DNA from 2 places in the Mesorhizobium sp. WSM4887 genome. Region 1 is predicted to be linked to the other one. Evidence: riboswitches for the same ligand, from Rfam matches in the RefSeq annotation. Region 1 holds a riboswitch; the other holds the start of a gene.
The links. A riboswitch is a leader RNA that binds a small molecule or an ion and turns the genes downstream of it on or off. The one in region 1 is predicted to bind glycine.
Positions count from the first base shown of each region.

Region 2: another riboswitch for glycine. It lies ahead of P9230_RS21350 (D-amino acid dehydrogenase); the one in region 1 lies ahead of gcvT (glycine cleavage system aminomethyltransferase GcvT).

Region 1 is NZ_JARTVP010000001.1:428,684-436,175, forward strand. Features, by position in the region: gene P9230_RS02085 (S-(hydroxymethyl)glutathione dehydrogenase/class III alcohol dehydrogenase) at 1-544, shown strand, start outside; gene gfa (S-(hydroxymethyl)glutathione synthase) at 612-1,181, shown strand; gene P9230_RS02095 (YaiI/YqxD family protein) at 1,244-1,711, shown strand; gene P9230_RS02100 (DUF1345 domain-containing protein) at 1,736-2,413, shown strand; gene P9230_RS02105 (cytochrome b/b6 domain-containing protein) at 2,517-3,398, shown strand; gene P9230_RS02110 (molybdopterin-binding protein) at 3,400-4,191, shown strand; gene P9230_RS02115 (hypothetical protein) at 4,191-4,319, shown strand; glycine riboswitch at 4,459-4,545, shown strand; gene gcvT (glycine cleavage system aminomethyltransferase GcvT) at 4,695-5,795, shown strand; gene gcvH (glycine cleavage system protein GcvH) at 5,803-6,171, shown strand; gene gcvP (aminomethyl-transferring glycine dehydrogenase) at 6,188-7,492, shown strand, end outside.
Region 2 is NZ_JARTVP010000006.1:132-7,623, reverse strand. Features, by position in the region: gene P9230_RS21380 (homoserine dehydrogenase) at 1-382, opposite strand, end outside; partial or broken gene P9230_RS21375 (IS110 family transposase) at 540-752, shown strand; partial or broken gene P9230_RS21370 (hypothetical protein) at 684-1,375, opposite strand; partial or broken gene P9230_RS21365 (IS256 family transposase) at 1,801-3,000, opposite strand; gene P9230_RS21360 (LysR family transcriptional regulator) at 3,420-4,337, shown strand; gene P9230_RS21355 (mandelate racemase/muconate lactonizing enzyme family protein) at 4,464-5,627, shown strand; glycine riboswitch at 5,789-5,894, shown strand; gene P9230_RS21350 (D-amino acid dehydrogenase) at 5,939-7,183, shown strand; partial or broken gene P9230_RS21345 (malate synthase G) at 7,201-7,492, shown strand, end outside.

The sequences.
Region 1 (7,492 bases):
CGGCGGCATTGGCCTCAACGTCATCCAGGGCCTTCGCCTGGCCGGCGCCGACATGATCATCGGCGTCGACTTGAACAACGACAAGAAGGCCTGGGGCGAGAAGTTCGGCATGACGCATTTCGTCAATCCGCAGGAGATCGACGGCGACATCGTGCCTTACCTGGTCAACCTGACCAAGCGCGGCGCCGACCAGATCGGCGGCGCCGACTACACTTTCGACTGCACCGGCAACACCAAGGTGATGCGCCAGGCGCTGGAAGCCTCGCATCGCGGCTGGGGCAAGTCGGTCATCATTGGCGTTGCCGGCGCCGGCCAGGAGATTGCGACGCGGCCCTTCCAACTGGTCACCGGCCGCACCTGGATGGGCACCGCCTTCGGCGGCGCGCGCGGCCGCACCGACGTGCCGAAGATCGTCGACTGGTACATGGAGAAAAAGATCCAGATCGATCCGATGATCACCCATACGCTGACGGTCGACGACATCAACAAGGGTTTTGACCTCATGCATGAGGGCAAGTCGATCCGCAGCGTCGTGGTTTACTGAAGCAATGCCGCATCGGTCGTGGGCTGGAGCCCGCAACCTTTGCGGCTCAACATGGGAGGAAGGACGAATGGCGGAAAAATTGCATCCGAAGATCGACAACGGGCTGCCGAAGGAAAGTGCTGCCTTTTCCGGCGGCACGCTGGTCTGTCTCTGCACCAGCAACCCGGTGAAGGTGAAGGTCAAGGGCCAGATCGCCCACAACCATGCCTGCGGCTGCACCAAATGCTGGAAGCCGGAAGGCGCGGTGTTCTCGGTCGTGGCCGTTGCCGGCACCGGCGACGTCACTGTGGCCGAGAATGGCGACAAGCTGAAGGTGGTCGACCCGGCAGCGCTGATCCAGCGCCATGCCTGCACCAGCTGCGGCGTGCACATGTACGGCCCGGTCGAGCGCGACCATCCCTTCAAGGGTCTGTCCTTCATCCATCCCGAGCGTTTCGAGGAGGACGGCTGGTCGCCGCCCGGCTTTGCCGCCTTTGTCTCCTCCATCATCGAAGCCGGCGTCGACCCGAGCCGCATGGACGGCATCCGCGGCCAGCTGAAGTCGATCGGGCTCGAACCCTATGACTGCCTCAACCCCGCCCTGATGGACTACATCGCCACCTGGACGGCGAAGAAGTCGGGAGCCTTGGCGGCCTGACGATTGCGGGATTTCTGGTAAAGGGCCGGCCAACGCCGGCCCTTTGCACATTTGGAGAGACGATGCCAGCACCCATCATCTATGTCGATGCCGATGCCTGTCCGGTGAAGGCCGAGGTCGAGAAGGTGGCGGAGCGGCACGGCGTCGTGGTTACCTATGTCTCCAATGGCGGCCTGCGCCCGTCGCGCGATCCGATGATCCGCAATGTCGTAGTCTCCAAGGGCGCGGACGCTGCGGACGACTGGATCGTCGAGAACGCCAAACTCAACGATGTCGTAGTGACGGCCGATATCCCGCTTGCCGCGCGCACGGTGGCGCTCGGCGCGCATGTGCTGGGACCCACGGGCCGTCCCCTCACGCCCGAGACCATCGGCATGGCGGTGGCGATGCGGGATTTGAAGCAGCATCTGCGCGAGACCGGCGAAAGCCGCGGCTTGAACGCCGCCTTCACGGCGAAGGACAGGTCAAACTTTCTCGGCGAGCTCGACCGCATCTTGCGGCGGGCGCTCAAATCCGCCACACCCGGCTGACCCGAAGCCCTTTGAGAACCGGCCATGGGCGACGACATATCCCTCAACACGCCGATCCACCGGCACGTGCAGTTCGCTTTGGCTGCGGCCATCGGCATTGTCGCGCTGCTTCTCGCCCTGATGCTGGGGGCGCCGCTGCCCTACTCCATCGGCGCCAACCTCTTCTTCGCCGCTTACACTCTTCTGGTGCTGGTCGCGATGCCGAGGCTCACCGTCAGTTACCTGAGCAAGAACGCGCGTGCCACGGACCTGCCGGTGCTGCTGATTTTTGCGGTCACGCTCCTGGTCGTCGGCCTCGCCATCGGCTCGCTGTTTCAACTCATCAACCAAAAGGCTGCCGCGCATCCGCTGGAGGTTCTGTTCGCGATGCTGTCGATCCCGCTTGGCTGGTTCACAATCCATGCCATGGCGGCGCTGCATTATGCGCATGTCTACTGGATGGACGGCGACGAGATCGACGAGAAAACCAGGAAGAAGAATCCGGTCGGCGGCCTCGATTTTCCCGGCGGCAAACGCCCGGAAGGCTGGGATTTCCTGTATTTCGCGACCGTCATCGGCATGACTGCGCAAACCGCCGACACTGGGATCACGACCTCGCGCATGCGCCAGGTCGTGCTCGTCCATTCGATCCTGAGCTTTTTCTTCAACACGGTGATCGTCGCCGCCGCGGTCAATCTCGCGGTCAGCCTGGGCAGTCCATAATAAATCCGTGATCGGATGAAACAACGCTTGGGCCGGAGACGTATTGGGAGGAGAACAAGGCTCTGAGAGGCCGCAGACGAGCGAGCCGGGAGGACACCAAGATATGGAGACCGTCGCCAGAAGCGAACCCTCCGCCGAGGTGGAAGCATCCGCGCCGAAGGACCCGACGCTGATTTACCGGCAATCGCGCTGGACGCGCCTGACCCATTGGCTCTGGGCGTTCTCGCTGTTCTTCATGCTGCTTTCGGGCCTGCAGATCTTCAACGCGCGCCCGCAACTCTACATCGGCAAGGAATCGGGCTTCCAATACAACAATACGATCCTCGAGATCGGCGCCGAAAACACAGACGGCGGACCGCGCGGCTTTACCAAAATCTTCGGGCATCGCTTCGACACCACCGGCGTGCTCGGCTGGTCCGGCCCTCCCGGACAGGAAACGCCGCGCGCCTTTCCGTCCTGGGCGACGATCCCGTCCTACTACGACCTCGGCACGGCCCGCGTCGTGCATTTCTTCTTCGCCTGGGTGCTGAGCGCAACCCTGCTCATTTGGCTGGTCGCGAGCCTGATCAACGGCCATATCCGCCGCGATCTTGCCCCTCGCCTGGATGACTTGCGCAAGCTGCCGCGCGACATCCTCGACCATGCGAGGCTGAAATTCCACCATGCCCGCGAGTACAACACGCTGCAGAAAATGGCCTATGGCGGCGTGCTCTTCGTGCTGTTGCCGCTGATGATCATCACCGGGCTTGCGATGTCGCCGAGCATGAACTCGGTGCTTCCCTGGCTCAATGAAATCCTGGGCGGTCGGCAGACGGCTCGCACCATCCACTTCATTGTCATGGTGTTGCTCGTGCTCTTCTTCGTCGTCCATATGCTGATGATCGTGGCTGCCGGTCCGATCAACGAGCTGCGCTCAATCATCACCGGCTGGTATCGCACCGACCCGCCCGCAAAGCACGACCAGGCAACCGAGAGGAGCGCCTGACATGGCAAAATTCCAGATTAGCCGCCGGAAGTTCTTGACCTCCGCCAGCCTCGGTCTGTCAGGCATCGCGCTGTCCGGCTGCGATGCCTTCGACAGCGGTCTGGGCGTCGGCAGCGGGCTGCGCAGCTTCCTCGAAAACGCCAACGGGCTGACATACCGCGCGCAGCGCCTGCTTGCCGGCCGGGACGCGCTGGCACCGGAATTCAGCGAGGCCGACATCCGCCAGCCGCAGCGGCCGAACGGCGTCACCGCGCCTGACGACGACACCTATAAGGGTCTTCTCGCCAACAATTTCGCCGACTGGCGCCTGGAGGTGACCGGCCTCGTCGAAAAACCGCTGTCGCTCACCCGCGAGCAGTTGCAGAACATGCCGAGCCGCACCCAGATCACCCGCCACGACTGCGTTGAAGGCTGGAGCTGCATCGCCAAATGGACCGGCACGCCGCTCGCGCTGGTGCTCGATCAGGCCATCGTCAAGCCGCAGGCGAGCTACGTCATGTTCCATTGCCTCGACACGATCGACCAAAGCCTGTCTGGCGACATCAAATATTACGGCAGCATCGACCTGATCGATGCCCGCCATCCGCAAACGATCCTGGCCTACGGCTTGAACGGCAAGCCGCTGCCGGTCGAGAACGGCGCGCCGCTGCGGGTGCGGGTCGAGCGCCAGCTCGGCTACAAGATGCCGAAATATCTCTACAAGATCGAGCTGGTCGACGGCTTCGCCAATGTCGGCGGCGGTCGCGGCGGCTATTGGGAAGACAATGGCTACGACTGGTATGCCGGTATTTGATGGCGCTTCGCCTGCAGGCCGAGCACGATCTTGCGTCAGCCGAGTTCAACGCGATTGAGAAAAGCCTCACGGCGACAATCGGCCATTCCAACATCATCCTTTGCAAGACGATGGCCTCGGGCGACTAGGCCGCCTTGCTGGGCCGCCGTTCAGACCGGATCGGGTGTTGTCATCGGCGTCGGCTGCCGAGAGATATGTCGCTGGGAGGTGACAAGGTGTCGCCGACGGGCTATGGATGGCGCGTCGAGGGCTCAGGTGACTGAGTCCTACCTGTTTGCGGGAGAGAACAGCGCAAGCTGTCGCCGAAGGGGAAATCGCCCGAAATCTCTCAGGCAAAAGAACCGTGGACGGGAAAGACAACTCTGGAAAGTCGGGAATCTTCCCGCGCCGAAGGTGTAAGCGCTGCCGACAGAGTTACGGGGCGCGAGTCTCTCAGGCTTCAGACAGAGGGGCACGGACTAGACCGCTAATGGCGGTCGATTGCGTGCAACTCTGGAGAAGACATGACCGGCGAAGACACCAAACATCTACCCCTCGAGGATTTGCATAGCGCCGCGGGCGCGCGTTTCGGCGCTTTTGCCGGCTGGTCGATGCCGCTGACCTATCCGGCCGGCGTGATGAAGGAGCACCTTCACACGCGCGAGCATGCCGGCCTGTTCGACATCTCGCATATGAAGCTGTTCGAGGTCGGCGGCCCGGGCGCCGCCGCCCTACTCAACCGCGCCTGCCCGCTCGACGCCGGCGCGCTGGAAATTGCCCAATCCAAATATACCTTCTTCCTCAACGAGGCCGCCGGCGTCATCGACGACTTGATCGTCACGCGTCTTGACGATGGCCGATTCATGGTGGTGGCCAACGCCGGCAATGCGGCCGAGGATGAAAGGCATCTGCGTGCGTTGGCCGCGGATTTCGATGCCAAGGTCGAGCCGCTCGACCGCGTCTTCCTGGCGATCCAGGGTCCGGATGCCTGGGCGGCCCTTTCGCGAGCCGGTATCGAAACGGGCTCGCTGCTGTTCATGCATGGTGTCGAGCCCCGGCAAAACTGGTTCATGAGCCGCTCCGGCTACACCGGCGAGGATGGATTCGAGATCGGGCTGCCGGAAGCGGATGCCCGCGATCTCGTCGGCAAGCTGCTGCAGGATGAGCGCGTGCAATGGATCGGCCTTGCCGCCCGCGATAGCCTGCGGCTCGAGGCCGGGCTCTGCCTGCATGGCCAGGATCTGACACCCGAGATCGATCCGGCGAGCGGCGGTTTGATGTGGGCGATCCCTAAGGAGCTCCGCGCTTCCGGTCACTTCATCGGCGCCGACGCGCTGCGCTCGATCCTCGAGCGCGGGCCGTCTCAGAAGCGGGTTGGCCTGAAGCCCGATGGTCGTCAGCCGGTGCGCGCCGGCGCCGCGCTTGTCGATGCCGACGGCAATGCGGCCGGCCACGTGACCTCGGGCGGCTTCGGCCCGTCGACGGGCCACCCGGTCGCCATGGGCTATGTCGACAATGCGCTGGCCAAGCCCGGCATCAGACTATTCGCCGACGTCCGCGGGACCAGGATCCCGATCGATGTCACTTCGCTGCCCTTCACGCCACATCGCTACCGCAAAGGATGATATTCCGATGGCAAATACCTATTTTACTGAGGATCATGAATGGCTGCGCGTCGAAGGCGGCGTCGCCACCGTCGGCATCACCGACTATGCGCAGGAGCAGCTCGGCGATCTCGTCTTCGTCGAACTGCCGGAAATCGGCCGCAAGCTCGCGAAGGGCGACACTGCAGTAGTCGTCGAATCCGTCAAGGCGGCCTCTGACGTCTATGCGCCGGTCGACGGCGAGATCACCGAAGCCAACACAGCACTGTCGTCGGACCCTTCATTGGTCAATTCGGCGGCGACCGGCGATGGCTGGCTCTGGAAGATGAAGCTTTCCAACGCAAGCCAACTCGACAGCCTCATGGACGAGGCCGCCTACAAAGCCCATATCGGCTGATACCAGGATCTTGGAAATGACCGCAGCACCCATTCCTTTCTCGGCCCGTCACATCGGCCCCAGTGTCAACGATGTCAGGGCCATGCTCGCCACCATCGGCGTTCCGTCCGTCGAAACGCTGATCAGCCAGGCCGTGCCGAGATCGATCCGCCTCGACCTGCCGCTCAACCTGCCCACTCCGGCCAGCGAGGCCGAAGCACTGGCCGAATTGTCGGCGATGATGGTGAAGAACACGGTGCTGAAGAGCTTCATCGGCGCCGGTTATCACGGCGTCCATGTGCCGCCGGTCATCCAGCGCAACATGTTCGAGAACCCGGCCTGGTACACGGCCTACACGCCTTACCAAGCCGAGATCAGTCAGGGCCGGCTGGAGATGCTGTTCAATTTCCAGACCCTGGTTGCCGAGCTGACCGGCCTGCCGGTGGCGTCGGCATCGCTGCTCGACGAGGCCACCGCCGTTGCCGAAGCGGTCGGCATCGCACTGCGCCATCACCGCGACAAGCGCACCAAGGTGGCGCTTGCCGGCACGCCGCATCCGCAGACGCTCGATGTCGTGCGCACCCGCGCCGAACCGCTCGGCACCGAGGTCGACGGCGAGACCATCGACGACAACACCGCCGCCCTGCTCGTCTCCTGGCCGGACACTTTCGGCGTCTATGGCGACCACAAGGCGGCGATCGAGAAGGCCCGCGCCGCTGGCGCTCTGGTCGTCTTCATCGCCGACCCGCTCGCGCTTACGTTGACGGATGCGCCGGCCAAGCTCGGTGCCGACATCGCCGTCGGTCCGATGCAGCGCTTCGGCGTGCCGATGGGCTTTGGCGGCCCGCACGCGGCCTATTGCGCCGTCTCCGACAAGCTCACCCGTCTAATGCCCGGCCGCCTCGTCGGCCAGTCGACCGACAGCAAGGGCCGCCCGGGCTATCGCCTGGCGCTGCAGACGCGCGAGCAGCACATCCGCCGCGACAAGGCGACCTCCAATATCTGCACCGCGCAGGCGCTGCTCGCCAACATGGCGACGGCCTATGCGATCTGGCACGGTCCCGCCGGTTTGCAAGCGATCGCGGAGCGCGTCCACACTCTCGCCAACCGCCTTGCGGTGGGGCTGAAGACAGCGGGCGTGGCCGTTCTCGGAGCACATCGCTTCGACACTGTGACGGCGGAAGTGAAGGGCAAGGCAGCGGCAATAGCCGCCGCCGCCGAGAAGACTGGCCGGCTGCTGCGCGTCATCGATGCCGACCACGTCGGCATCGCCTTCGACGAGACCTCGACCGAAGCCGACCTCGAAGCGATCGCGGCGCTATTCGGCGCCAAGCCCGGCACG
Region 2 (7,492 bases), on a different contig from region 1:
TGTTCGTGGTGACGACATGCCGGCCGGTCTGCAGTGCCCAACGGCAATGGGAAACGGCGGGTTCACCGTCCTTCGGATTGGTGAAGGTCGCCTCGACGACTATGTCTGCGGGCGCCGTCTTGATGATCGTCTCATTGTCAGCCTCGGAACTCCCGCCCGAAAGCTGCCCAAAACCGCCTTTTGCGAAATTGGCTTCGACCAGTGTCTTGGCATCAAGGCCGTTGGGAGAAATGACCGAACCCAGATAGAGGTCGCTGACCGCTACGATATTCAATCGAAACCCCAAGTCGCGCTCCCACAGATGGTTCTTGGTGGCGATGAGCTCGGCCAGAGCGCGATTAACGCCGCCGAAGCCGATTAGAGCAATATTGTAGATTGTCATGGCGGTCCTCCAGTGAAGGTCTAGGTACCGCAATTGTGAGATGCGGATCGCTCAGCCGGAACGGCGCAAACGGACCAAACAGTTGAGCATTTTGCTCAATCGACCGCCGACCTGCGCCTCATGAGGGCGGTGTCTGTTGAGAGCCGTTCTTCCAGCTCTTCTGTATGAGGCCGCGACCGTGATCTTGACGCGCACTCATGCGGAAAGTGAGTTGCGAACCTGGGGGCTCAAACTTCGTGAGAAACTCGGTTTCAAGCGAGCCGCTGTCGCCGTCGCCCGGAAGCTGGCGGTCATATGCATGATACTTGATCTTCGAACGCAATCGCGCGATCCCCGTCGCCAGGATACGCCCATGGTCAGCTATCATTGAAGTTCCGGGTATTGGAAGGGATGCGCTCTGCTGGGACCGCCGCGTCGCCTCTTCGACCAGGGCTGCCTCATAGAGAAGTTCGTAACGTTGCAGGACGAGTTCCTCGTTCCAGTCGCAGCCGCCAAAGCCAAACGCGATTGCCGCACGCTGCCGACGCTCGCGCCTCACTGGGACGTGGGTGGCCTCCTCAGCCCAGGCCAACAGACGTGGCTGAAGAACGTTCTCGACCACCGCAGGCGCCCCGGAGCGATGATCCTCGCAAGGGAAGTAGTCGTACCAGCTCCGCCAGACAGGCGGGGAAGCGCCAATGGCGTCTTCGGCGCGTGTGAGCGCAAGATAGCTGATCGAGATGACCCGCGGCTCGCGCTGCTCATCGGCTCGATCACGGTCAGCGAACGTATACACTGCTCGATATAGCCAAGCTGATGACCCGTTTGATGTTCCACCCAGACCCGTAAGCCAGATTGGAGGGAGCGATGGCCGAGCTCGAATGGGCCTGACGGCAGCGTGTCCGTGCCGCCGACTGTGAGAACGCTTGGCTTGCCACTGTTTATGGCCACTACGACCGCGATCAGGTCGACTTTAGCATCAGTGGCCGTGCCTGGGGACTCGACTTTCCGCATCGATTTTCTCTGGTCGCTCATATTCCTCACGTACGGGCGAAGCCCAGATATCAGCAGCTGAATCGATTGAATTCAGGCTATTACGATTACGTATCAACGTCACTCATCGGTCTCATCTAGCCCTTCGGAAAACACGATAGCTATGCCAAATACGACGCTCTCGGTCTGTGCCCTGAGGAAGGAAACACAAACTGGGCCATTGCTTGAAAGGTTGACCTGGCTCAAGGTCGAAGTTGAAACGCGCAACTCCCGGAATGGGTGGCGCGCCTAGTTCGTGTGGCTTGTTTTGCGGGCGGCATTGATGCCTTGAGCGGGCGCGGTAGCGTCTTGCGTAGTGTGTTGCCCGGTTGGCTATGATCGTGCCCACTGGGGTGGTGTAGCTGACGGCATTGGTTCGCCGAGCTGTCCGGCGTGGGCCGGGCTGATCAGCGCGCCACGGCTGGCAAGCTGATGAGGGGATCATCACTCATCTGGCTGATTGTCTCAAGGGTCATATAGCGGGCCCGCTGGACGGCCCACTCATCATTCTGTTCGAGCAGCAGCGCCCCGACGAGGCGCACGATCGCATCGTCGTTCGGGAAGATTCCGACGACCTCGGTGCGTCGCTTGATCTCGCCGTTGAGACGCTCGATCGGATTCGTCGAGTGGAGCTTGGCGCGATGTTCCTTCGGGAAGGTCATATAGGCCAGCACGTCGGGCTCGGCGTCATCCATGATTGTCGCCAGCTTCGGGACCTTGGGCCGGGTCTGATCAGCCACGGCGCGCCATTGGGTGCTCGCGGCCTCGGGCGTTTCCTGGGCGAAGGCGGTGGCGATGAAGGCCGAGACGACGCGTCGCCCGCTCTTGCCGGCGTGCGACAGCACGTTCCTCATGAAGTGAACGCGGCAGCGCTGCCATGTGGCTGAGAGCACCTTGGTCACCGCGGCCTTCAGACCCTCATGGGCATCGGAGACGACGAGCTTGACCCCGCGCGACCGCGCCGGGTGAGCTTGCGCAGGAACTCCGTCCAGATCGGCTCGGCCTCCGAGGTGCCGATCTCCATGCCGAGCACCTCACGCCGGCCGTCGCTGTTCACGCCCACTGCGATGATGACGGCGACCGAGACCATGCGGCCGCCGCGGCGCACCTTGAGATAAGTCGCATCGATCCAAAGATACGGCCAATCACCCTCGATCGGCCGTTCGAGGAAGGCTTTCACCTTGCCGTCGATCTCTTCGCACAGCCGCGACACCTGGCTCTTGGAGATGCCGCTCATGCCCATTGCCTTAACCAGGTCGTCGACCGAGCGGGTCGAGATGCCTTGCACGTAGGCCTCCTGGATGACGGCCGTCAGCGCCTTCTCAGCCATGCGGCGAGGCTCCAGGAAGCTGGGGAAGTAGGAGCCCTTCCTCAGCTTGGGGATGCGCAGCTCGACCGTTCCGGTCTCGGGTCTCCCAGTCCCTGTCGCGGTAGCCATTGCGCTGGGTGGTCCGCAGCGGGGTCTTCTCGCCATAGCCGGCGCCCGTGGCGGCACCTACTTCCAGCTCCATCAGCCGCTCGGCGGCAAAGCCGATCATCTCGCGCAGCAGATCCGCATCGGGGGTCTTCTCCACGAGCGCGCGCAGGTTCATCATGTCGTCGGTCATCGGTGGTTCCTTCCGAAATGGGTTGGCGTCAACAACCAAACCCTACCGGAAAGCGCCGATGACCACCGACAGGCCGCTCGCTCGCTACAGCGCTACTAACGGCGCGCTCGCGAGCGGCTTCATAACCCTCACCTACACCACCTGATGGGACACGACCTTGGCTATCCCCCAAATGGTCGCGAGGGGTTCAACCGAGTGAAGCCAACCCCATTCGCAACCATTCATCACCAACACGCATCGTCGCGATGTTATGAAGGGCGCAGGTAGGAAGGGCGCAAATGCACTACCTGAGCGATCCAGCAGTTGCATAGGAATCGCTTCGATTGGTATCGCCGCTGCCTCGTTAGTACGGTAGGTGGCTAAATTGCTGTGCGTTGCCAAGTTTCGCGCGATGGCCTAGCTACGAGTGGTAGAAAACGATGAAGTACAATCAGCTCGAAGCATTCTACCAGGTCATGCTGACCGGCAGCATTTCACAGGCTGCGAAGAACCTGGGCCGTACGCAGCCTGCTGTCAGCATGACGATAGGCGGTCTCGAAGACCTATTGGCCGTCAAACTATTCGACCGGCATGCCGGTCGAATAACGCCGAGAGCTGAAGCGAAGGTCTTGTTCGAACAAATAAACCCCGTGATGCAGCAGCTTCGCGAAATTCGCGGTCGGTTCAACCGACTGGACGCGTTTCCAGTGCCGCGGATTTCCATCATAGCGTCCAGTAACCTGGCGACTCACCTTGTGCCTCACGCGATCACAAAACTCGCGGCGAGTGGACAGGAATTCAGGGTCATGAACGGCTCGTCTGACTCCATTGTGCTGGAGATGGAGAACCAGAGACATGACATCGCGATAACCGATCTGGGCATCAGAGAGATTCCGTTGGGATCCCCTCTTTTCGATTCCGAGGTCTTTCATGTTCCGGTCTGCGCAATTTACCCTAAGGGGCTTGTCGCGAATCGAGGTTCAAGCCTTTCTCTGCAGGATTTGGCCGGACTTGAGATCTGCTCTCTGTACGAGGAAAACCTAGCGGCACAGGCTGTGAGGGCGAAGCTCGGTTCGCCGAGGGTAGAGTTCGGAAGCTTTTTTCCGATGGCCTGCTACGCGGTCCTTGGTGGCAGCGTCGCGATTGCCGATGCTATCACGTGCAGCACGCTTCTAGCTCTGACTCGCAACACCCTGCCCGCGGAATGCCGGGCGCTCGAAGGTATCGAGCCCTCGCCATACTACCTGATGCGGACGCGGTACCGGCCATGGTCCCACATGGCGGATCAGAGCTACGAGGCCCTGCGCGTGGAGCTCAGCAAGCACCAGACCTTTGAAGCCACGGCTTCTGACGCTTAGGTTGTCGAGGTGCGGGAGGAATTTGGTCTCGCCATAAGAATTGCTTATGCGGGTATCAAGATTTCGATTTTGCTCTTATGATCAGCAACGCGCATGTTCAGGTCTCCCTTGCTAGAGGAACCTCCAATGCGCGTCACCAACATCCGTGCCTATCATATCCCCACGGGCGGCGTGCGCCCGGTTCTGGTTGAGGTAGAGACCGACGAGGGCATCACCGGATGGGGTGAGGCGGCGGTCGCTTATGGTCTAGGCGCTCGGGCAGCCGTTGGCATGATATCGGACTACGCTCACCGGGTGATTGGCGCCGATCCGCGTTACCCACGGCACGTCTATCACCATCTCTACGACAATTCATTCTGGACCAAGGGCGGCGGCGCGATCTCGTTTGCAGCTATCAGTGCGATCGACCAGGCCCTGTGGGATATCAAGGGCAAGGCTGCCGGGATGCCAGTCTACGAATTCTTCGGTGGTTCCTTCGAGCCGAAGGCTCAGGTCTATGCCAACGGGTGGAACTACCACTGCAACGATGCCGTCGAATGGGCCAAGGCTGCTGAGCGGCCTTTGAAGGACGGTTACAGGATTTTGAAAAGTTATCCTCTGGCTACGCAGCAACCTGGCCGGACGCTGACACATGTTCAGCGCCGTATGCTGTCGCCAGAGGAGTTCACACGCGCCGTCGATCGCATTCGCAACCTGAAGGAAGTCGTGGGTGATCAAGCGGAGTTGATGATCGACCTGTCCGGTGGCCTCAGCAATGACCAGCTGCTGCGCATCCTCGATCTCTGTGAAGAATTGAAGGTCATGTGGGTCGAGGAGCCCCTTGATGCGTTCAATCTGGCTGGTCTCAAGAACCTTGCCGGGCGTTTCCGCTTTCCGATTGCCGCCGGCGAGCGCGTCTACACACGCAATGGATTCCGCAACCTTTTGGACACCGGTGCGATCGATGTGGTGATGCCGGATGTCGGCAACTGCGGCGGCGTCTTCGAACTCGTTCAGATCGCAGCCATGGCCGAGGCCTACAACGCGCGTGTATCGCCTCACAACTGCGCGTCTACGCTTTGCACTGCGGCTTCGCTCCAGGTCTGGGCGGCGTGCGCCAATTCGATGCCGCTCGAGATCTATCCGTATCTTCCCCAGTCGGACGGGTATGTGCAGGTTCTTGCTAATGCTCCAGAGGATCGCATCAAGGACGGTTATCTCGAAGTCCTGTCAGAACCGGGTCTTGGCGCCACGGTCGAGGCAAAGCGGTTGGAACCCTACAGGCTGTTCGACTATCGCTCGAGCAACTAGGCGATGTCGCATAGGCAGGAGCTGGAGAACCCGACGACCAATTAGCTGACTAACATGCGTTCAAAAATGGCGGCATGGGAGAGATCGACCTATCGCTTGAGCGATAGGCGACGCCGACGGAGCAACCCCCCAGGAAACTCTCAGGCAAAGGTGACCATGCCGTTGAACGATCTGGAGAGAGGCGCGGAAGGCGCCCACCGAAGGGGAACGCCGAACGGGCCACGCCTGCGCGGTTAAGCTCTCAGGTATAGCGACAGATTGGGGAAGAGCCGCGGGATCGAACCCGCACCCATCCTATCGCGGAGAGCGCAATGCCCCATATAGCTGTCATCGGTGCCGGTATCACCGGCGTCACCACTGCCTATGCCCTGTTGGAACGTAGCTACTCGGTTACCGTCATCGAGCGGCAACGCTATGCGGCCATGGAGACCTCGTTCGCCAATGGAGGTCAGCTCTCCGCAAGCAATGCCGAGGTCTGGAACCACTGGTCGACCATGCTCAAGGGCATCAAGTGGATGATGCGCCGTGACGCGCCCCTGCTCATGAATCCGGCGCCCACGTGGCACAAATATTCATGGCTGGCCGAATTCGTTTCCAACATAGCGAACTACCGTCAGAACACCGTCAAGACCACACAGCTGGCGATCGAGGCACGCAAGCACCTGTTTGCCATCGCCGAACGCGAGAAGATCGACTTCAACCACGTCTGTCGCGGCATTTTGCACGTCTACTGGGACAAATCGAGTTTTCAGCACGCGCTCAAGGTGAATTCCATGCTCGTCGAGGGGGGCCTTGACCGCCGACCCGTAACGGCATCGGAAATCAAGTCGATCGAACCGGCGCTGCACGGCAGCTTCCATGCAGGTTTCTACACCCCTTCGGATTCAACGGGCGACATCCACAAGTTCACCTCCGGCCTCGCCAAGGCCTGCGAGCGGCGAGGAGCGAATTTCGTCTTCGATGCCACAGTCGAAAGCATTGTGCGCGATGGGAAGTTCCGTATCGGTTACACTCGCAATGGTCTGGACGGCCCGTCGGAGGAAATTGACGTTGATGGCATCGTCGTCTGCGCCGGACTTGCCAGTCGCCATTTCGCGAAGATCCTTGGCGACCGCGTCAACGTATATCCAGTGAAGGGCTATTCGATCACGGTGGATCTTGAGGACGACGGCAGCCAGGGGGCCGCACCTTGGGTCAGTCTTCTCGACGATCGAGCCAAGATCGTCACCAGCCGTCTCGGGCCAGACCGCTTCCGCGTAGCGGGAACGGCCGAGTTCAACGGCGCAAACCGCGATATCCGCAATGATCGTGTCGCCCCGCTGGTGGAGTGGATGCGTACGCTTTTTCCAGCGGTTGACACTCACAAGGTCGTGCCTTGGGCGGGCTTGAGGCCGATGATGCCAAACATGATGCCGAGGATCGGGAAGGGACGTCAGCCGGGAGTGTTCTACAACACCGGCCATGGTCATCTGGGCTGGACGCTTTCGGCCGTGACCGCCCAGATGGTTGCCGAAAGCGTCTCTGCTCAGTTCAACGCCGGTGCCGCTGCGGCTTGATCCAAGGGGCCTCCGTCATGGACGCAATGAGCCGATTTGAAACTAGCGTGGCCCTTTACGGCCTTAGAGTGGCCCGGGAGCTCCATGACTTTGTGGCCGAGGAGGCCGCGCCTGGCACCGGCATCGACGCCGAACAATTCTGGACCGGTTTTTCGGCCATCGTGCATGAGCTGGCGCCGAAGAACCGGGCGCTGCTCGCCAAGCGCGACGCCATGCAGGAGAAGCTCGACGGCTGGTACCGCGCCAACGGCGCACCGATCGACAAGGAGGGCTACAAGGGCTTCCTGAAGGAGATCGGCTATTTGGTGT